DNA from 4 places in the Halopseudomonas sp. MFKK-1 genome. Region 2 is predicted to be linked to each of the others. Evidence: predicted binding sites of a transcription regulator. Region 2 holds the regulator's gene; each other region holds the start of a gene.

Region 1 (5,377 bases), 410 kb from region 2:
TGCAATACCTGCTCCTGTGGCAGGCTGGCGGCCCAGCGGTCAATCAGCGTGTACAGCTCGTCGCGTCTGGCGTCACGGCCGGCATTGTCGGCCAGGGTCGGGTCGGCGGCCAGATCATCACGGCCAATGGCGCGCATGAAACGCTGGAAGATGGCATCGCCGTTGGCGCCAATCTGCACGGCCTTGCCGTCGCTGCAGGTGTGGATGGAGGAGGGGGTGATGCCGGGCATGATGTTGCCGGTGCGCTCGCGCACGAAGCCCATTACATCGAATTCGGGCACCATGCTTTCCATCATCGAGAAGACGGCTTCGTAGAGCGCGACGTCGACAATCTGGCCCTTGCCCTGATTGACCTCCCGGTGCCGCAACGCCATCAGCGCGCCAATCACGCCCCAGAGCGCGGCGATGGAGTCACCGATGGAAATGCCGGTACGCACCGGCGGACGGTCCTCGAAACCGGTGATATAGCGCAGCCCGCCCATGGATTCGCCAACGGCGCCAAATCCGGGCTGGTCCTTTTGCGGGCCGGTCTGACCAAAGCCGGACAGCCGCACCATCACCAGCCCCGGGTTGAGTGCATGCAGGGTATCCCAGCCCAGCCCGAGCTTTTCCAGCGTGCCTGGGCGAAAGTTCTCGATCAGGATGTCGGCATCGCCGAGCAGCCGTTTGAGCACATCGATGGCGTCGGGATCTTTCAGGTTGAGGGTCAGCGATTGCTTGTTGCGGGCCTGCACAAACCACCACAGTGAGGTGCCCTCGTAGAGCTTGCGCCACTTGCGCAATGGATCGCCGCCATTGGGCGACTCGACCTTGATGACCTCGGCGCCGAACTCGGCGCAGATGCGAGCGGCGAAAGGGCCGGCGATCAGGGTGCCGAGTTCGATGACCTTGAGGCCGGCGAGGGGTTTGGCGGCGTTCATGCGGGCTCCGGATGCGGTGGCTGGGCCGCCAGTGTAGGGCAAAGGCGGCGGCCGCGGAACGCTGCTCAGTGCTTGATCGCCTCTGCAAACTGGCCGATGGCATCGACCACCCGCTGCGCCTCGTCGCGGATCTCCAGCATCACCTCGCCGGCCCGGTTGGCCAGCACCACGCCCTGTTCCGACTTGCTGCGGCTGCCGGCCATGCCGTCGACCGCGCGATGGGCCAGCTCCATGTTCTGCTGCACCACCTCGTTGATCTCCAGGGTGGCCTGGGCGGTGCGCGCGGCGAGGTTGCGCACTTCGTCGGCGACCACGGCGAAACCGCGCCCCTGCTCGCCTGCGCGGGCGGCCTCGATGGCGGCGTTCAGGGCCAGCAGGTTGGTCTGGTCGGCGATGCCGCGAATGACCTGAACGATGCTGTTGATACGCTCGGACTGGCTGTTCAGCGCATTGATTTGTTCGGACACATTGTCCAGATCGCCAGCGATAGAGCGCACTACATCGATCGCTTCCTGCACGGTTGCCGCGCCGTCGCGCGCACTGCCATCGGTTTCAGCGGCGATCTCGAAGGCGAGTTTGGCCGCGGCGGACTCGGCATCGCGGCGCTCGATCTGGGCGGTAATGTCACTGGCGAACTTGACGAAGCCGTAGAGCCTGCCGTTGGCGTCGTAGAGCGGGTTGTAGGTGGCGCGCAACCAGATGATCTGGCCGCTGCGGGTTATGCGCTGGAAGATGTCCGAGAGAAACTCACCCCGGTTCAGGTGCTGCCAGGCCTGCTCGTACTGTCTGCTGCTGGCGACTTCGGGGCTGCAGAACATCCGGTGGTGCTTGCCCTTGATCTCGTCCAGGCGGTACCCCATGGTGCGCAGGAAGTTGTCATTGGCGGTGACGATCTCGCCGTCCCGGGTGAATTCAATCACCGCCATTGACCGATTGATGGCATTAAGCAGACTCTGGTGTTGCTGTTCGGCCTGTACTTCCCGGGTGATATCAAAGGCCAGTTTCACTACCTTCGATACCCGGCCGTTAGCGCCAATGACCGGGATGTAGCTCGCCTCCAGCCAAACCTGTTTGCCGTCTTTGGCTATGCGATCAAAACGGTCACTGAAACTCTCGCCGCTGGCCAGACGCTGCCAGAAGCGGCGATATTCGTTACTGTTGACCAGTTCCGGTGCGCAGAACAGGCTGTGCCTGCGGCCACGCACTTCCTCAAGCTGATAGCCGACAACGTTCAGGAACGCAGTGTTGGCATCGAGAATCTCGCCCTCTGGCGTGAATTCGATCCAGGCGATGTTCTTGCGGATTGCATTGAGGATGTGCGACTGGGTTGCGAGCAGTTGCTGACTTCGTTGAAGCTCTGCTTTGAGACGTGCTCCGAACATGACAACCTCTTGGTGGCGCGGATAGATGAGCGTGCTTGCAGGGTATAACTGAATCGGCCGACATGCGTCGGACTTGAACCAATACTCCGGCGTCTGGCCGTTTTTTTTTTACGCGCCTCAGGCCTGTGCTCGGCGCTGTGCATCGAATTGATCAGGAGGATGAATTGGCTAGCAGTCTGCTTGTGTTACTGGATGATATTGCAACAGTGCTGGATGACGTCTCGGTCATGACCAAGGTTGCCGCCAAGAAGACCGCGGGCGTGCTGGGTGACGATCTGGCGCTTAACGCCCAGCAGGTTGCCGGTGTGCGGGCCGAACGGGAGCTGCCGGTGGTATGGGCCGTAGCCAAGGGCTCGTTTCGCAATAAGCTGATTCTGGTGCCGGCGGCGCTGCTGATCAGCGCGATTGCCCCCTGGGCTATCACGCCGCTATTGATGCTGGGCGGGGCATTTCTCTGTTACGAGGGCGCAGAAAAGCTGGCGCACCGGTTTCTGCATGACACCGAGGCCGAGCACCGGCAGACGCTGCAGGCGCTGCAGGACGAGCAGGTGGATCTGGTTGAACGGGAAAAAGCCAAGATTGCTGGCGCGGTGCGCACCGACTTTATCCTCTCCGCCGAGATTATCGCCATCACGTTGGGTACGGTAGCCGACGCCGATTTCGTCAGACAGTTGGTTGTACTGGCGGGGATTGCGGTGGTAATGACCATCGGTGTCTACGGGCTGGTTGCCGGTATTGTCAAACTGGATGACGGCGGGCTGGCGCTGACCCGCAAGGACAGCCCGCTGCTGCAGCGACTCGGGCAGGGCGTCCTCGATATGGCGCCCTGGCTGATGAAAACGCTATCGGTCGTGGGGACGGCTGCGATGTTTATGGTCGGCGGGGGTATCCTGACGCACGGCCTGTCGGTAGTGCATCACTGGATCGAGGACAGCGCCGAGCGGGCGGCGGAGCTGCCCTACATCGGCACCGTGCTGGATGGGCTGCTGCCAACCCTGCTCAATGCCGGTTTCGGGGTGGCCGCCGGTGCCCTGCTGGTGGGAGTGATTACGCTGGCTGGCCGTCTTCGGCGCTGAATCTGGTATCAGGGCGTCAGGGTGTGGGCGTGGGTATTGAGGTCCTCGCCCAGCCGGTACTGGTTGTTGCCGCTGCGTTTGGCGCTGTACATGGCCAGGTCGGCGGCATGGATCAGCTTGTCCATGGTGGCGGCATGATCGGGGAACAGGGCAACGCCCAGACTGGCACCAATACGGTAGTCGCGCCCTTGCAGGGTGATCACCGGCGCGAGACTGGCAAACAGTTTCTCGCTGATCTGGTGGGCCTCGTCAGTTACCCGGCTGCCGCGAGATAACTCCTCAAGCAGGACGACAAACTCGTCCCCGCCCAGTCTGGCGACCATATCAGAGCTGCGCACCGCGCTGCGCAGACGCTGGGCAACCGTCAGTAACACCTCGTCGCCACTGGCGTGGCCGAGCTGGTCGTTGATTGCCTTGAACTGGTTCAGGTCGATAAACACCAGAGCCAGACGCGTTTGCCGGGCTCTGGCCCTGGTCAGGGCTTCAAACAGTCGCTGCTCCAGCATCAGCCGGTTGGGCAGGCCGGTCAGCGGGTCCTGGTGGGCGCGCTGTTCCAGTTCCCGAACCGAGCGCTTTTCTTCGGTGATATCGCGTACGACACCCATCATCTTGACCGGCTGCCCGTGTTCGTTCTTGACCACGTTGCCGGTTTCCCGAACCCAGTGCACGCTGCCATCCGGCCAGATGACCCGGTACTCCTCGTCGTGGTTTTCGCCGGTGTCGATACAGCGCTGTTCGCCGGCCTTGACCCGCTCGCGGTCCTCCGGGTGCACGCTGTCGCAGAACAGGCTGTAGGAAGGCGTCACTTCGCCCGGTTGATAGCCAAACATGCCGTAGATGGCTTCCGACCAGTACAGTCGATCGGTACCGATATCCCAATCCCAGGTGCCGATGCGGGCGAAGTACTGGCTGCGCTTGAAGCGCTCCATGGCCTCGCTGCCGGCTTGCTGCTCTGCCGTCGGGTGCAGCAGCAGTATCCGCTGGCGACCGATATCGGGCAGCCGGGTCAAGTCCTGCTGAGTCTGCTGGTCGCCTCTGCGCAGCAGTGTCTCCATGCGCTGCATCGGCGCCGGCAGCGTATCGAGCATCGGTAGCCAGCGGGTTATCGGTTGGCCGGTCGGGTCGGTTTTCTCAGCGGGGTCGAGCAGGCGTGCGGCGGCAGGATTGTGCCAGCGTACCCGCTGGCGGCGGTCCAGGATCAGCAGACCGTTGGGGGACAGGTCCAGCAACCGGCGAAAGGTCCTTGCGCGCCGGTGCTCGCGCCAGAGCGCCGCACCGGTCAGCAGGACAATGATCGCAAGCGTGACAAGGAGTAGGAGCATCATCGGCTGTCGTGGCTTAGGGGAGCATCAAGTATACCCTCGGCAGCATCGCTGGCCAGTTTTTATGGCGTTTTGCCATATTGTGCTGCACACGGCATTGGCGGGGTGAATACGCTACACTGCGTGCCCGTTTTTCTGATGGACACATTTGCGATGGCCCTGCAGGCAACCCCTTACAAGGTTCAGCTGAATATCACCGACACCGACCTGGGTGTGTACGAGAACGTGCGCATGACCGTTGCCCGTCACCCGTCGGAGACCGAAGAGCGGCTGGCGGTTCGCCTGTTGGCCTACGCCCTCTGGTACCACGAGCGTCTGACGTTCGGTCGCGGGCTGTCGGATGTTGATGAACCGGCGCTGTGGCTGAAAACCCTGGATGACCGGGTCGAACACTGGATTGAGGTTGGTCAACCCGATGCCGATCGCATGACCTGGTGTTCGCGCCGTGCCGAGAAGGTATCGGTGCTGGTGTATGGCAATACTCGGGTATGGATCAGCAAGCAGCTGTCTGCTGTCGCGTCGCTGGCCAACCTGAATGTGGCGGCCCTGCCCGAGGAGCCTCTGCAGGCGCTGTCTACCGATTTGCCGCGCAGCATCGACTGGGGTGTGATGATCAGCGATGGCGTACTGTACGTCAGCGATGGCGATCTGCAGCACGAGCTGCCGATCGAATGGTT
Region 2 (5,377 bases):
TGGCCGCCGGCTTCGCTGCAGCCTTGGGCGCAGCGGGCGTTACCGGCTTGCTGGCAGCAGGTTGTGCAGCGGGCTTGGCAGCCTCGGACTGGTCGGCCTTGGCGTCAGCAATACCGGGGGCAGCACCCTTGCCGTGGAGCTGATCAAGCAGCGCTTCGAATTCGTCGTCAGTGATATGGTCATCGGAACTGTCGGCAGCCGACGTCTCCGGTGCAGCAGCAGGTGCTTCCTTGACACCCGGGGCAGCACCCTTGCCGTGCAACTGGTCAAGCAGCGCCTCAAATTCATCGTCGGTAATGTCGTCACCGTCAGACGCCGGCCTGGACGATTCAGCGGCTGCCGGCTTGCCTGTCGCAGCTGCCGGCGCCTTGCCCGGGCCATGCAGTTCATCCAGCAGGGCCTCAAATTCATCATCGGAGATCTCATCGGCGCCAGCGGTGGACGCTGTCTGGGCAGCAGCAACAGAGGCTGCGGCAGCCGCACTGCCATCACCATGCAGGGCGTCAAGCAACTGCTCGAATTCATCGTCGGTGATGTCACCCTCGGCAGCGGCAGGTGCCGCAGCGTCAGCCGGACCAGCCTCGGGCTCCGGCTCAGGCTCAGGTGCTTCTGCAGCAGGCGGCTCGCTTGTTGCCTCATCCGCCGACGCGGGCTGAGCCAGGGCGGCCAACGCATCCAGCAGAGCAGGCGCAGCAGGAGTCGGCTCCTCGCTCTCTCGCACCTGGGCAAACATGCCATTGACCGTGTCCAGCGCCTGAAGAACGACGTCCATCAACTCGGGCGTGACGGTACGTTCGCCCTTGCGCAGAATATCGAATACGTTCTCGGCGATATGGCAGCAGGCAACAAGGGCGTCCAGCTGGAGAAAGCCGGCCCCGCCCTTTACGGTGTGAAAGCCGCGGAAGATAGCGTTAAGCAGATCCATGTCGTCGGGCCGGTTTTCCAGCTCGACCAACTGTTCGGACAACTGCTCGAGAATCTCGCCGGCCTCGACCAGAAAGTCCTGGAGAATCTCTTCATCCGCATCGAAACTCATGCACCCACTCCCCTCGGGCGTGTTATCGGAAGGCCACGCAATGCCGCCTTGAATTTCCATCTCGGCGCTGCGCAGTCACTCAACGTTGCTGCCAGGCAGCGACCTTGAGCAGTCAGACCGGCCGCGCGCTCAGCGTGCGGCAGTTACAGCTGACATCAGAATCCCAGGCTGGAAAGGAGGTCATCAACCTCATCCTGACCGGAAACAACGTCTTCCCTTTTATCGGCATGAATTTGCGGACCTTCACCCCTGGAGGAGGATTTTTTTCCGTCCTCGGGAGATTCACCATGATTGATGCCGGTAATGCGGTCGACCTGTCCCGCCATTCGGACCAGGTTGACCAGGCTCTCTTCGACATCATGCACAAGCGTAGTCACACGCTTGATCACCTGGCCGGTCAGATCCTGATAGTCCTGAGCGAGCAGAATATCGTTCAGATTGGTGGACAGATCCTTGCTGGTCGATTCGGTCTGCTCAAGGAACTCGCCTACCCGGCGGTAGAGGTCGCGAAACTCGTCCGCCGCCATCTCCCGGCGCTGCAGCCGCTGCCAGTCTGCCTTGAGGGCGTTCGCCTGCTGCCCCAGATCAGCGACCTTGGGGACGCTGGCCTCGACCAGATCCATGGTCCGGTTGGCCGCCTTGTCGGTCAGCTGAACCACATAGTCCAGCCGGTCAGAGGCATCGGATATCTTGGAAGTATCGTTGTCACCACCCAGCGCGTGGGTCGTGTCGATCTGAAAATTGACGATGGCATTGTGCAACGCGCGGGTGAGCTGCCCTACTTCGTGATAAAGACCACGGTCGCGTGCCTGATTGATGGCATGAATGACCAGCAACGCTTCACCGAAGTTGCCGCTCTCAAGGTGACCAACCAGCTGGTGCGCATTGTCCTTCAGCGAATGCTCGAATTCCTGAGCGGTCGCCTGGCCGGGATCCTTACTCAAAGCCATAACCTGTACCCCGGTTGATTATTATTTAGCCTGAACTCGCTCAAAGATTTTTTCGATCTTTTCTTTCAAGGCCTGAGCCGTAAACGGCTTGACCACATAGCCATTGACGCCCGCCTGCGCGGCTTCAATGATCTGATCTCGCTTGGCCTCGGCCGTTACCATCAGCACCGGCAGGTGCTTGAGCCGCTCGTCGGCCCGCACAGCGCGTAACAGGTCAATGCCGCTCATACCGGGCATGTTCCAGTCAGTCACCAGGAAATCGAAACTGCCGCTCTGCAGCATCGGCAACGCGGTGTTGCCGTCATCGGCTTCGGCTGTGTTGGTAAACCCAAGGTCGCGCAACAGGTTCTTGATGATGCGCCTCATCGTCGAAAAATCATCAACGATGAGAATTTTCATATTCTTGTCCAAGTCGACCTCCGTACAAACCAGGGAATGTGCAGGCCTGCACCCCAAAAACCCATCGCAAATAACCAATCAAGCCGTAAAAGAAGCTCTGATCAATCAGCTGGAAGCCAGCAGGCTGATCGGATGCACCCTCGAAAACGCCACCTGGACGTCCGGCCCGAAGCCACTACCTGTCGAGCAATCCGAGCATTGTCCGGATGTTGACGACAAAATCAATCATTTCGCCAGCTCATCAGCTTCGAGCGCAACCTAGCAGCACATTGACTGTGCAACTGACTGACCCTGGATTCACTGACACCCAGCACGGCGCCGATCTCCTTGAGGTTAAGCTCCTCATCGTAATAAAGCGACAGCAGCAGTCGCTCGCGCTCGGGCAACGTGTCGATTGCCTCGATCAAAGCCGCTCTGAAACGCTCATCCTGCAGCCCGGACGCCGGTTCCTCGCCGCCCTGCACATCTGCCGGCGCACCCGACTCAAGCAGATCATCAAAGCTGAACAACTTGCTGCCGGCGGTATCGCTGAGAATCGTATAGTACTCTTCCAGGCTCATCTCCAGCTCGGCGGCAACTTCGTGATCCTTGGCGTCACGCCCGAGCCGCGCCTCGACCGCGCGCATCGCATCACTGACCATCCGCGTATTGCGGTGTACCGAGCGTGGCGCCCAGTCGCCCTTGCGCACCTCGTCCAGCATCGCACCGCGAATGCGGATGCCGGCATAGGTTTCGAAACTGGCGCCCTTGCCGAAGTCGAATTTGCGGGAGGCTTCCAGCAGCCCGATCATACCGGCTTGCATTAGATCCTCCACCTGCACACTGGACGGCAGCCGCCCCAGCAGGTGGTAGGCAATTCGCTTTACCAGCGGCGCATACTGCTCGACGAGTCGATCCTGCTCACCGCGAGAACTCTGTGCTCGTGTATACATGCTCAATCCGCCAGCCTGTGCTGTCATAGGCCAGACCCTGTCGGTTGCACCAGACGTTCGACGAAGAACTCCAGGTGTCCTCGCGGGTTGGCCGGCAGCGGCCAGGCATCAACTTTCTGTGCAATGGCGCGAATTGCCAGCGAGGCCTTGCTGCGCGGAAAAGCTTCAAACACCGCGCGCTGCTTTTGCACTGACTTGCGCACCGCCTCATCAAACGGAACGGCTCCGACATACTGAAGTGCAACGTCAAGAAATCGATCCGTCACCTTGGCGAGCTTAGCAAACACCATGCGGCCCTCCTGCGGCGTGCCGACCATATTCGCCAGCACGCGGAATCGGGTCATCCCGTAATCACGGTTGAGCAGCTTGATCAGGGCGTAGGCATCGGTAATCGAGGTTGGCTCGTCACATACCACGACGAGCACCTCCTGCGCCGCCCGCACGAAGCTGACTACCGAATCACCAATGCCGGCCGCCGTATCGACGATCAGCACGTCGATATTGTCACCGATCTCGCTGAACGCCTGAATCAGGCCGGCATGCTGCTGGTGGTTGAGGCTCACCATGTTGGCGGCCCCCGAGGCGGCCGGCACAATACGAACGCCGCCGGGGCCGGTGACCAGAACGTCGCGCAGATCGCACTTGCCCTCCAGCACGTCGGCCAGCGTTGCCTTTGGCTTGAGCCCCAGCAGCACGTCAACGTTGGCGAGACCAAGGTCAGCGTCGAGCAGCACAACGCGCCGTCCCATCTCCGCCAGAGCAAGGCTGAGATTCACCGACACGTTGGTCTTGCCGATGCCACCCTTGCCCCCGGTGACCGCGATTACCTGAACCGGATGTTTGCTGCCCATCTGCGCTGATTACCTTAATCCTGTGAAATTGCTTAACTGGCCCGCTGGCTGTTCATCATACCGGCAAATACGTCGGCCATGGTCTGATCTGCCGGCGCATCATTACCTGCCATACTAACTGCACGACTCACCAGCTGATGCCCGACGGCGCGGCTGATATCGTCGGGAATGCGCTGGCCATCTGCCAGATAGGCTACCGGCAAACCCTGCTCCATCGCCAGCCCCAGCGATTCACCGAGCGTTGCGGCCTCGTCCACTTTCGTCAGAATGCAGCCCGACAGACCGCACGCCTTGTAAGTATGGTAGGCCGCTTTCATCACCCGGTGCTGGCTGGTCGCCGGCAGCACCAGCAGATTGCGTACCCGACGCCCCTGACTGGCCAGGGTGTCGAGCTGGCCGCGCAGGTAGGGATCGTTGGCCTGCAGGCCGGCAGTATCAATCAGAACCAGGCGCTTGCCGGCGAAATCGGCCAGCACGTCATTGAGATCCTGCTGCTCGTCCACCACCTTGACCGGCACATTGAGAATACGGCCCAGGGTGCGCAACTGTTCGTGTGCGCCGATACGATAGGTGTCCATGGTGACCAGAGCAACGTGCTGACTGCCGTGCTTGAGCACGTAACGCGCAGCGAGCTTGCCCAGGGTAGTCGTTTTGCCGGCACCGGTGGGGCCGACCAGCGCGATCACGCCGCTGGCATCGAGCGGCTCTTCGCGCAGCACCGGCACACGATGCGCCAGATAGGCCAGCAGCATGCGCCAGGCCTGACGCGGATCACTCACGTCAGAAACCTGACGCAGCAGATCCTGACTGACTTCGGCCGGCAAGCCCATCTGGGTCAGACGGCGCCAGAGACCGGCCTGTTTCGGCTTATGCTGATTGAGCTGCCCCCAGGCCAGACCACCCAGCTGAGACTCCAGCATTTCCCGCAGCCCGGCCAGTTCGGCGCGCATGGCGCTGAGGCTGGCATCTTCAACGGCCGCTGCCGCCGGCGAGCGCTCCGCAGCAGGCCGGCTGGCTGCAGCCGGTGCCGCCGGCTCAACCGGCTCCTGAATCAGCCGATCCAGCAGATCACGGGCCTCCACAGAACCCTGGCGAGCCGCGTGGCGCATGCTGTCACCAAACAGCTGGCGGTTGACCAGCGGCTGGTCGTGGGAAGCCATCTCGCCCACCTCCAGCTCGGCGCGCGCGGCAACGATGCGCTCCTGGGTC
Region 3 (5,377 bases), 170 kb from region 2:
GCGATCTCATTGACGGTATCGATTCGGCAGAGCATCTCGAAGCTCACACTCTTACCATCATCACCGGTCGCCTCCACCGTCAGCCGCTGCCCCGGCTTGAGCTCATCGCTGATGCCGTTGATCTCGATCTGCTCGTGCCCGGTCAAACCCAGCTCGGCCACGCTCTGACCATCCACAAACTGCAGCGGCAACACCCCCATACCGACCAGGTTGGAACGGTGGATGCGCTCGAAGCTCTCGGCCAGCACGGCCTTCACACCGAGCAGATTGGTGCCCTTGGCCGCCCAATCCCGGCTTGAACCGGTGCCGTACTCCTTGCCGGCCAGCACCACCAGCGGCGTGCCATCCTGCTGATAGCGCATGGCTGCATCATATATCGACATCCGCTCACCGGAAGGCACATGAATGGTCTCACCGCCCTCCTCGCCACCGAGCATCCGATTGCGGATACGGATGTTGGCGAAGGTGCCGCGCATCATCACTTCGTGGTTACCACGTCGCGAACCGTAAGAGTTGAAGTCGGCCGGTTCGACGCCCAGCGACTGCAGATATTCACCTGCCGGCGAGCTTGCCTTGATATTGCCGGCGGGCGAAATGTGGTCCGTGGTAATCGAATCGCCGAATACCGCCAGCACCCGCGCCCCGGTAACCGGCTGCAGGGATTCCAGTGGCTGGTCGATGGCATCAAAGTACGGCGGGTTTTTCACGTAGGTTGAGGCATCATCCCAGGCATAGGTCTTGCCCTCGCTGACGCTGATCGAGCGCCAGTGATCATCTCCGGTAAACACGTCGGCATAGCGGGTGCGGAACATCTCGTCCTCGACCAGCGCCACGGCCTCGGCGATCTCGACGTTGGTCGGCCAGATGTCCTTGAGAAATACCGGGCGGTTGTCCTGATCCAGACCAAGCGGCTCTTCGCGCAGGTTGATTCGGGTGTTGCCGGCCAGCGCGTAGGCCACCACCAGCGGCGGCGACGCCAGCCAGTTGGCCTTGACCTGCGGATGCACCCGCCCTTCGAAGTTACGGTTGCCGGACAGCACCGCCGACACGGCCAGATCGTGTTCGCTGACAACCCGGGCCACCTCGTCGGGCAGCGGCCCGGAGTTGCCGATACAGGTGGTGCAGCCATAGCCCACCAGATTGAATCCGAGCGCATCGAGGCTCTCGGTCAGACCGGCCTTATTCAGATAGTCGGTCACCACCTTGGAGCCCGGCGCAAGTGACGACTTGACCCAAGGCTTGCGCTGCAGCCCCCGCTCCAGAGCCTTCTTCGCCAGAAGACCGGCAGCCATCATCACACTCGGATTGGAGGTATTGGTACAGGAGGTAATCGCGGCGATGACCACGGCGCCGTGGTCCAGCGCGTACTCCTTGCCATCCAGCTGCACCGTGGCATGGGCATTCGGGCCGCCGACGGCGGTACCGGCACCGCCTTCACTTTCCAGCCGCGCCTGCTCGGTATCCGCCGGTGCGAGCTGCAGCGCCAGCAGTGCATCGAAGGCTTCGGGTACCTCCGACAGGGCCACCCGATCCTGCGGTCGACGCGGACCGGCCAGGCTGGCCTCCACGGTACTCATGTCCAGGTGCAGGCTGTCGGTAAACGCCGGCTCGTCGCCCTCCTCGCGCCACAGTCCCTGCGCCTTGCAATACGCCTCGACCCGCTGCACCACCGCATCAGGACGGCCGCTGAGGCGCAGATACCGCAGAGTTTCCTCATCCACCGGGAAGAAACCGCAGGTCGCACCGTACTCCGGCGCCATGTTGGCAATGGTCGCGCGATCCGCCAGCGGCAGGTCGGCCAGACCATCGCCGTAGAATTCAACAAACTTGCCGACCACGCCCTTGCTGCGCAGCATCTGGGTAACGGTCAGCACCAGATCGGTGGCGGTGATGCCCTCGCGCAGACGGCCGGTCAGTTTGAAACCGATCACTTCCGGGATCAGCATCGAAACCGGCTGCCCGAGCATGGCCGCCTCGGCCTCGATACCGCCGACGCCCCAGCCCAGTACGCCCAGCCCGTTGATCATGGTGGTGTGCGAGTCAGTGCCGACCAGGGTATCAGGCCAGGCCCACTGCTCACCGTCCACCTCGGCGGCCCAAACGGTCTGGGCCAGGTACTCCAGATTAACCTGGTGACAAATGCCGGTGCCCGGCGGCACCACGCGAAAGTTCTGAAAGGCCTTTTGCCCCCAGCGCAGGAATGCGTAACGCTCACCGTTACGCTGCATCTCGATTTCGACGTTGTCATGAAAGGCCGAGTCGCTGGCAAAGCGATCAACCATCACCGAGTGGTCGATGACCAGATCGACCGGCGACAGCGGATTGATCTGCTCCGGATCGCCACCAGCCCGCGCAACCGCATCACGCATGGCGGCCAAATCCACGACCGCCGGCACCCCGGTAAAGTCCTGCATCAACACCCGCGCCGGACGGTACTGAATTTCACGGTCGGATCGACGCTGCTCCAGCCACTGACTTACGGCGCGAATATCATCCAGCGTGACCGTCTCGCCATCCTCATTACGCAGCAGATTCTCCAGCAGCACCTTGAGCGACTTGGGCAGTTGCTCTATGCCGCTCAAGCTGGCGGCCGCGCGCTTCAGCGAGTGGTACTGGTAGTGCTCGCCGGATACATCCAGCGTATCGAGCGTACTCAGGCTATTGGCTTGGGTCATGCGATAAACCTCCTTGCACCGGCACGCTGCCGGCATGGATTGCTATACTCTGCGGCACGGTTCGGCGAGGCCTCTGGCAGAGGCCCGCGACGATGGCACGTGATCTTCCAAAGCTAGCAGACAAAACGCCGCACAACATTTGAAATGCCGCCCTACAGCCATCGCACTCACTGCCGATATACCAGCTTAGACAACAGTCAGTCCGCTACTGCTCCCGGACAGACACTCAAGGACATTCGCCGATGCGTAACAATCAACCCGTAACCCAGCGTGAACGAAGCTTTGCGGCGGACCAGCGTCTGATCTCGACCACCAATCTCAAGGGCGTCATCACCTATTGCAACGATGTTTTCGTCGAGATCAGTGGTTTTACCCGCGAGGAGCTGGTCGGCACATCTCACAACCTCGTGCGCCATCCTGACGTTCCGCCAGCGGTCTTCGCTCATATGTGGGCCGACCTGAAAGCCGGCAAGGCGTGGATGGGCATCGTCAAGAATCGCTGCAAGAACGGCGACCATTACTGGGTCAATGCCTTCGTCACACCGATCTGGGAAAACGGCCAGATTACCGGCTATGAATCGGTGAGGGTCAAACCCACTGCTGGTCAGATCGAACGAGCCACTGCGCTTTACCAGCGCCTGGCTCGGGGCGGCAATGCAGTTCAGGGCGACTTTGCGGGTATGGCCCTTCAGGTCCTGCCAGCGGTCCTGGCCATGGCAGCCAGCGGTGCCGCCGGCACCCTGTTCGGCTGGCCGGGCGTAGCCGTCGCCGCCCTTGCCGGCCTGCCGGCAGGCTATGCGATGAAATCGGCACTGGAACACCGCCTGCAGCGCATCGTCAAAATGGCCGGCAACAGCATCAGCGATCCCCTGCTGGCGCAAATGTATACCCCGTTTCGCGGCACCATGGGCCAGTTGGAGATGGCGATTCACAGCCAGCAGGCCCGACTGCAAACCTGTCTTACCCGGGTTGGTGACAGCGCGGCACGCCTCAAGGAACAGGCGCAGGAAGCCAGCGAGATTGCCCGTCGCAGCAGCGAAGGTCTGGCCCAGCAGCGCGCCGAAACCGACCAGGTCGCAACCGCTATCAACCAGATGGCAGCCGCGACTCTGCAGGTCTCCGGCAACGTACAAAGTACAGCTGAAGCGACCCGCGATGCGGCCGATCTGGCCGTGCAGGGCAAGCGGCTCGCCAGCAATGCACGAATCGCCATCGAGAACCTCTCTGGCGCAGTTGACTCGGCCAGCACGGTTACCAATAAATTGGCATCCGATGCTCGCGAGATCGGCACCGTGGTGGACGTCATCAAGGGCATCGCCGAGCAAACCAATCTGCTGGCCCTGAACGCCGCCATCGAAGCGGCCCGCGCTGGTGAGCAGGGTCGCGGTTTCGCCGTGGTCGCCGACGAGGTTCGAGCCCTGGCCAGCCGTACCGCCGAATCGACCGAGCAGATCCACAGCCTGATTGCCAACCTGCAGCAGGCCGCCCAGAGCACCGTCGACACCATGCAGGCCGGCAACGAGCAGGCCGAGCGCGGTGTCGCTCAGGTCGCTGAAGCCGATGAAGCACTGGAGGGGATTCGCCAGGCTATCGAGCGCATCAATGAGATGGCCGGTCAAATCGCTAGCGCTGCCGAGGAACAGAGCAGCGTTGCCGAAGAGATCAACCGTAACGTAACCAATATCGCTACTTTGGCAGACAGCACCGAGAAGCAGGCCAGCCGCAGCGCCGAGCTCAGTGGCGAACTGGCCAATACCGCGCAGCGCCAGGTTAATCTGGTCGAACGTTTCAACCGACGCTGACCTGCTATCTTGCCCAGCGCCGGCCGAGTCAAGCTCGGCCGGCCGACCTCACTGCCCCCCATACCCCAGCTTTTCAACAACCTTATGCTGCCGTCACTCCGACGTTACCCACCCGTCTGGCGACGGTGCTAAACTGCCTGCCTTTGCCTGTGAAACAAGGATATATCCATGTGCGGAATCGTCGGTGCCACCGCCCAGCGTGACATCACTCCCATCCTGCTTGAGGGTCTGCGGCGTCTTGAGTACCGCGGCTACGACTCGGCTGGCGTCGCAGTTGTAGACAGTGCCGGCACCATTCAGCGCATACGTGCCGTTGGCAAGGTTGTCGAGCTGGAAAACGCACTGCAGGCCAAGCCGGTAAGCGGCCACCTCGGTATCGCCCACACCCGTTGGGCTACTCACGGCAAACCGGCAGAACACAACGCACACCCTCACCTGTCCAACGGACTGGCCATCGTCCACAACGGCATCATCGAGAACCACGCTCCGCTGCGCAAACAGCTGCAGGATCTGGGCTACAGCTTTACGTCCGAAACCGATACCGAGGTCGTCGCTCACCTGCTGGCGCACCATTTTGCCGAAACCGGTGACATGCTCAGCGCGTTCCGCAGCACCCTGAGCGAGATTCACGGCGCCTACGCGCTCGCCGTCATTCATGACTCCGAACCCGGTACCCTCTACTGCTCACGCATGGGCAGCCCGCTGGTGATCGGTGAAGGCAGCGGCGAACATTATCTTGCCTCCGACCCGCTGGCACTGTTGCAGGTCACCGACCGTTTCCGCTATCTGGAAGAAGGCGACTACGCCCGCATCACGCTGACCCACTGCGAGATATGGGACCGCGCCGGCAACTCAGCCGATCGACCGGCAGTCCGCTACGAACATGCAGCGCACAGCCTG
Region 4 (5,377 bases), 810 kb from region 2:
TGCGCTTTGCGGGCGTATTCACATGGGCGGAACCAAGCCGTGGTGAACAAAGATAAAAATGCTCAGTGAGGACCAACTGATGAATCAGCTAATCAATGTCAAACCAGCTGTTGAGGCCGCGGAATATCGTTATGCCCGTGGCTGGCACTGCCTGGGTGAGGCCAAGGACTATCGCGATGGCCAGTTGCACACCCTGAATATTTTCGGAACCCGTCTGCTGGCATTCGCAGACGAGCAGGGCGCCATCAGCATCCTGGACGCCTATTGCCCGCACATGGGCGCAGACCTGTCCCAGGGCGAACTGGTTAACGGCAAGGTTGTCTGTCCGTTCCACCACTGGGCGTTTGACGCCAGCGGCCGCTGCGCCGAGATTCCCTACTGCAAGCGGATTCCGCCGAAAGCCAAGACCCGCAAGTGGCTGACCTGTGAAGAGAACAATCTGCTGTTTGTGTGGAACAACCCGGAAGGCAAGCCGCCTGCAGAGGGCGTTGAGATTCCGCACTTGCCGGAAATTGACAGCGACGAGTGGGATCACGACTGGCATCTGGATCTGATGATGATCGATACCAACCCGCGCGAGCTGGTCGACAACCTCGTTGATGCCCAGCACTTTGGCCCGGTCCACGGCACGCCGACCAAGTACTTCCGCAACACGTTCAAGGAGCATATTGGCACCCAGTTGTTTATGGGTGACTCCGAGCGTCTGGGCGGTGACCTGATTGCTGATTCTGCCTACTACGGCCCGGCTACCCACTTTACCCGCATGCGCGCCGAGTATGATGGCCTGCTGGTAGAGAGCATCCTGCTGAACTGTCACGTGCCGGTCGGTCCGAATCAGTTCGAGCTGCGCTTTGGTGTGCTGGTCAAGAAGATTCCGGGCTGGACTGAGGAGCAGAACAAGCAGCTGGCACTGGATTACGTCAAGCAGAACCGCGAGTCCTTCTATCAGGACGTGGATATCTGGTCGCACAAGCGCCGGGTTGACATGCCGGTACTTGCTGAAGGGGACGGCCCTATTTATCAGCTGCGCGAATGGTATCAGCAGTTCTTCATGGACGAGGCGGATGTGCCTGCCATGCACAAGGAACTGCGCGAGTTCATCGTCGTCGATAACCGCTGAAAATAGCTGTGCTGTTCGCAACGGCTGGCCAGGTGCCAGCCGTTGCCGTTTCCGGAGGAACCTGATGACAACCTTGCTTTCCGGTCGCCAGCTCAGCCTTGAGCTTGCTGACGGCTGCGCAACCCTGACCTTCAATAACCCTCAGGCAATGAATGCACTCAGCGTTGAAATGGCGCAGGAATGTTTTCACGCCACCGAGCTGCTGCTTTCCCGTGACGATGTGCGTGTTCTGCTGCTGCGCGGGGAAGGTCGGGCGTTTGTTGCCGGTGGTGATCTGCAGGCGCTGCAGTCGGATCCGGTTGGCGCTGCCATGGCAATCATTGAGCCCATGCACGCCTGCATACGTCAGTGGCACTCTGCGCCCTGGTTGACTATGGCTGTTGTGCAGGGCGCTGCAGCCGGGGCGGGCTTGAGCCTGGTAGCGGCGGCGGATCTGGTGCTGGCTACCAGTGCGGCGCGCTTCGTTTATGCCTACAGCGATATCGCGACAACGCCGGACCTGGGGCTGTCGTGGTCGCTGGTGCGACGAATCGGTCGCAGCAGAACGCTTGAGATGGCGCTTCTGGGGCACGGCCTCTCTGCTGAGCAGGCGTGTGAGTGGGGCCTGGTGCAGAGAGTTGTCAGCGCCGAGCAGCTTGATATCGAGCTGGCTGCGTTGCTCAAGCGCATCTTGTCGCTGGACCCCCAGGTAGTGCGGGCGACGATCGATCTGATCGATCTGGGATTGCAGCACGAACTGGCGACTCAGCTGGATGCCGAGCAATACAGCTTTGTGAGCTGTGCCAGTCGTCCGGCGTTTGCCGGCGCAGTCGCAGCGTTTCTGGCCAAACGGCGCTGAGGTCGTCCAAATGGACGACGCGCAGACGCTTCACAGTTTCTAGGGTAGTTTGACTGGTTATTCTCATCCGCCTATGTGTTGTGAGTCCTTATGAAAAACATCATCACTGCCAGTCTCGCTCTTCTTTCCATGCTGCTCTGCTCGCAGCTGATTGCCGCCGAAGGGGAACAGGAACAGCGGGCAAATGCCTTGCTCGAGCGTGCAGCCGAGTTCCTGAAAGCCGAAGGCGAGCGCAGTTTTGCCGTTTTCAGCAGGCAGGGCGACTTCACCGAAAGCGACTTGTACGTCTTCGTTATTGACCGCTCAGGTGTGATGGTTGCCAGCGGAGGACCATCCCGTGTGCTGATAGGGCGCAATATTGCATCCCTGCTGGATGACCATCTGCAGGAGACGTTCCAGCAGGTACTGGCAGTCGAGGAGGCTGATGGTGTTCAGGTTAGCGAGTATCGCTGGCTGAATTGGCAGCAAGGCAAGGAGGAGCGTAAGAAGGCCTTCTACCGAGTGGTAAACGATTACATCGTTGCCGTCGGCTATTACCTGCCGCGCACAGGCAAGCAGGGCGCGCTGGTCATGCTGGACAGGGTCGTCGAGGCACTTACCACGAATCAACAGGCCACCATTGCGCGCATCAACGATCTGGACAGTGCCTTTTATCAGGATGACCTTTACCCCTTCGTGGTCGATGGCGATACGCGTCGCTTCGTTGCACACGGTTACAACCCGGGACTGATCGGGACACGCTTCGATACCCTGCGCGATCATGCCGGTAACCCGCTCGGTGATCCTGTACTGGCGCTGATGACAGGGAAGGACGAGGCCGAGTTCAGTTACCAGTGGCGCAATCCGGTGACCCAGCATGTGGAATCCAAAACCATTGCCATTCGCCGGCTCGGTAATCTGTTGGCGTGTGTCGGGTGGTACACCGAGTAATCCGGGGAGCAGCCCTTGCTGGTTGGTATATGAGTCAGGTGTAATTAGCGCGGTAGCCTTGGCCAGTTGCCGCGCCTTGCGCTGATAAGTCACTTCTGCAAAACCTGTCAGGCTTCAACTTCCCCATACATCGGTCTTCCTTCGATAGCAGTACATCCTGTGACTGCCGAGGGTATTCGCGCCCGGCTTGTCTGCGGCCTCTTTTATGGGGCTATACCCATCCCTGCAGCTAGGGCAAACTCTCTCAGAACTGATATCGCGTCGGATTTTCTGTCTGTCTGCGTCCTGCAACGGGCCTATCTATCCTGCGATACCCAATTACATTCTGATGGAGCCTGCATGAATCCGTCCACGCTGATCGGCATGATTGCCGGTGTGCTGTTGCTTGCCACTGTTCTGGTGTTTTCAACGGAGGCGCCGGGGCTGTTTCTCAATCTGCCCGGACTGGGGATTGTGCTGTTTGGCACGCTGGCGGCGACCTTTATCAGCTACCCCATGCGCGAGGTGCTGCGCATCTTCGGCCTGCTGGCAACGGTGATGCGCAATGAACGGCTGTATGCGCGGCAGGACATCGAAGAGCTGATCAGAATCTATCGTATCTGGATGTCTGGTGACCTCAAGGCGGTTGAGCGTGCCCTTGAGCAGGTTGCCAATCCGTTTCTCAAGACCGGGGTTCAACTGGTGGTGGATATGACGCCGGAAGAGGATGTGATGGATCTTCTACAGTGGCGCATAGCGCGTTTGCGTGCGCGTGAGCACGCCGAGGCGCAGCTGTTCCGCGTCATGGCCAGCTACGCGCCGGCCTTTGGCATGGTCGGGACCCTGGTCGGCCTGGTCAATTTGATGTTCCTGCTGGGCGACGGTGATGTCACCAGTATTGGTCAGCAGATGGCAGTCGCCCTGATCACGACCTTTTACGGGGTGCTGCTGGCGAACCTGCTGTTCAAGCCGGTTGCAGTCAAGCTGGAGCGGCGCACCGAGGATCGTGTCGCGCTGATGAATACCATCATGCAGGGCATCTCGATGATGAACCGAAAATGCAGCCCGGCGGTGATGCGCGAAATGCTCAAGTCGTTCATGGCCCATTATCGGGACGAGATCAATGACGGCAGCAAGGGCAAGCCGGCCCTGCACGGCGAGGCTCGAGATGACTGATTTGCCGGGCGATGGCGATGATCGCGCACGCAGCGTCCTGCTTGAAAAGCAGCTGCATCTGACCGAACTTGAACTGCAGCGGGCACGGCGAGAAGGTGCTGTTGCTGCGCACAGGGCACGGCGACAGCCGGTTATTCATGAAGCCTTCGAGCCTCCTGAAGAGGAGGGTTGGCTTACTGTTTATCTGGATGTATTGACGCTGCTGCTGGTGATGCTGGTGGTCATGCTGACGTTTGCCGGCTCGGTACGTGATAACTCATCGGGCGGCGTCCAGGTCGACACGCTCAGCGAGACAGCAGCTCCTGTGCAGATCGTTTCTCCGCCGATTACGGAGCCGGTTGCGCCGGCACCGACGTCTGATCCGCTTTCCGGGCTGGATACCTCAGCGCTGGGAGATGACATCGAGGTTATCTACAACGATCAGAGTGTGAGTTTTCGCATCAGCAGCGAGATCATCTTTGCGCCGGCAGAGGCGGAGCTCAGTCTTGATGGTCTGCTGGTGCTGCGCAAGTTGTTGCCTGTGCTGCGTCAGGGTGAGCACCGCATTACCATTGCCGGGCACACGGACAGCCTGCCGATTCGCAGCCTGCGCTATCCGTCGAACTGGGAGTTGTCAGGGGCACGTGCCGGCAGTGTGGTGCGTTACCTTGAGGCCAACGGTATTGCCAGTCAGCGCTTGGTCGCCGTGGGATATGCCGATACGCAGCCACTGCAGGGGAATGATACCGCCACTGGTCGAGCAGCCAACCGCCGCGTGGAGCTCATTCTAGAAAAATAACGGCATCCGCCGGGGAAGGGGCATCAGCCCCGATTTGGCGTTCGTGTTTTTGAGTGACATCAATGTGACATTATTAGGTGGCTGGGCGTCCCAGTTGCGCCTATGGTTTTGCGGGAGGCTTGCCTTGTCGCCCAATATTAATCCGAGACTGCGCGCGCCTGCCGCCGCCATTGTCAGCAGCTTTCGAGGTACTTGATGTTTCTGGATCTGGTCGAGAATCTGACGCTGCTGATTGCGCTCTGCTGGCTTCACGCAATGATCATGCGCTACCTGGATGGCTACGAGCTGCCTGGCAAGGTGTGCTCGGGAGTACTCTTTGGCGCTGTGTGCATTGTTGGCATGATGATTCCGCTTGAGCTGGCTGAAGGGCTGATCTTCGATGGCCGTACAGTGGTGCTCAGTATGGCCGCGTTTTTCGGTGGACCGCTGGTCGCGGGGATTGCCGGTGTGATGGCAGGTTTGTTCCGGCTGTCGCTCGGCGGTGTCGGCCTGGTGCCGGGGTTACTGAACGTGGCCATGCCCGTATTGATGGGACTGCTGTTTCGTCATCTCTATC

The links. Region 2 encodes FliA, which starts transcription of late flagellar genes. Its sites were predicted from a motif close to CTAAAGTTTNNNNNNNNNNNGCCGNTAA; they were not measured.
Region 1: the regulator FliA is predicted to act here: its motif matches at 2,353-2,380, upstream of O5O48_RS09245 (methyl-accepting chemotaxis protein).
Region 3: the regulator FliA is predicted to act here: its motif matches at 2,828-2,855, upstream of O5O48_RS11870 (methyl-accepting chemotaxis protein).
Region 4: the regulator FliA is predicted to act here: its motif matches at 2,949-2,976, upstream of O5O48_RS14830 (motility protein A).

Annotation. Positions count from the first base shown of each region.
Region 1 is NZ_CP114836.1:1,970,553-1,975,929, forward strand. Features, by position in the region: gene O5O48_RS09240 (CaiB/BaiF CoA transferase family protein) at 1-920, opposite strand, end outside; gene O5O48_RS09245 (methyl-accepting chemotaxis protein) at 986-2,302, opposite strand; gene O5O48_RS09250 (DUF808 domain-containing protein) at 2,467-3,378, shown strand; gene O5O48_RS09255 (diguanylate cyclase domain-containing protein) at 3,387-4,703, opposite strand; gene O5O48_RS09260 (YaeQ family protein) at 4,854-5,377, shown strand, end outside.
Region 2 is NZ_CP114836.1:2,382,339-2,387,715, reverse strand. Features, by position in the region: gene O5O48_RS11200 (chemotaxis protein CheA) at 1-1,036, opposite strand, end outside; gene O5O48_RS11195 (protein phosphatase CheZ) at 1,192-1,986, opposite strand; gene O5O48_RS11190 (chemotaxis response regulator CheY) at 2,008-2,385, opposite strand; gene O5O48_RS11185 (RNA polymerase sigma factor FliA) at 2,607-3,344, opposite strand; gene fleN (flagellar synthesis regulator FleN) at 3,341-4,168, opposite strand; gene flhF (flagellar biosynthesis protein FlhF) at 4,201-5,377, opposite strand, start outside.
Region 3 is NZ_CP114836.1:2,554,372-2,559,748, reverse strand. Features, by position in the region: gene acnA (aconitate hydratase AcnA) at 1-2,675, opposite strand, end outside; gene O5O48_RS11870 (methyl-accepting chemotaxis protein) at 2,918-4,477, shown strand; gene glmS (glutamine--fructose-6-phosphate transaminase (isomerizing)) at 4,646-5,377, shown strand, end outside.
Region 4 is NZ_CP114836.1:3,196,287-3,201,663, reverse strand. Features, by position in the region: gene O5O48_RS14845 (Rieske 2Fe-2S domain-containing protein) at 80-1,120, shown strand; gene O5O48_RS14840 (enoyl-CoA hydratase/isomerase family protein) at 1,185-1,958, shown strand; gene O5O48_RS14835 (cache domain-containing protein) at 2,049-2,888, shown strand; gene O5O48_RS14830 (motility protein A) at 3,228-4,043, shown strand; gene O5O48_RS14825 (OmpA/MotB family protein) at 4,036-4,821, shown strand; gene O5O48_RS14820 (EAL domain-containing protein) at 5,017-5,377, shown strand, end outside.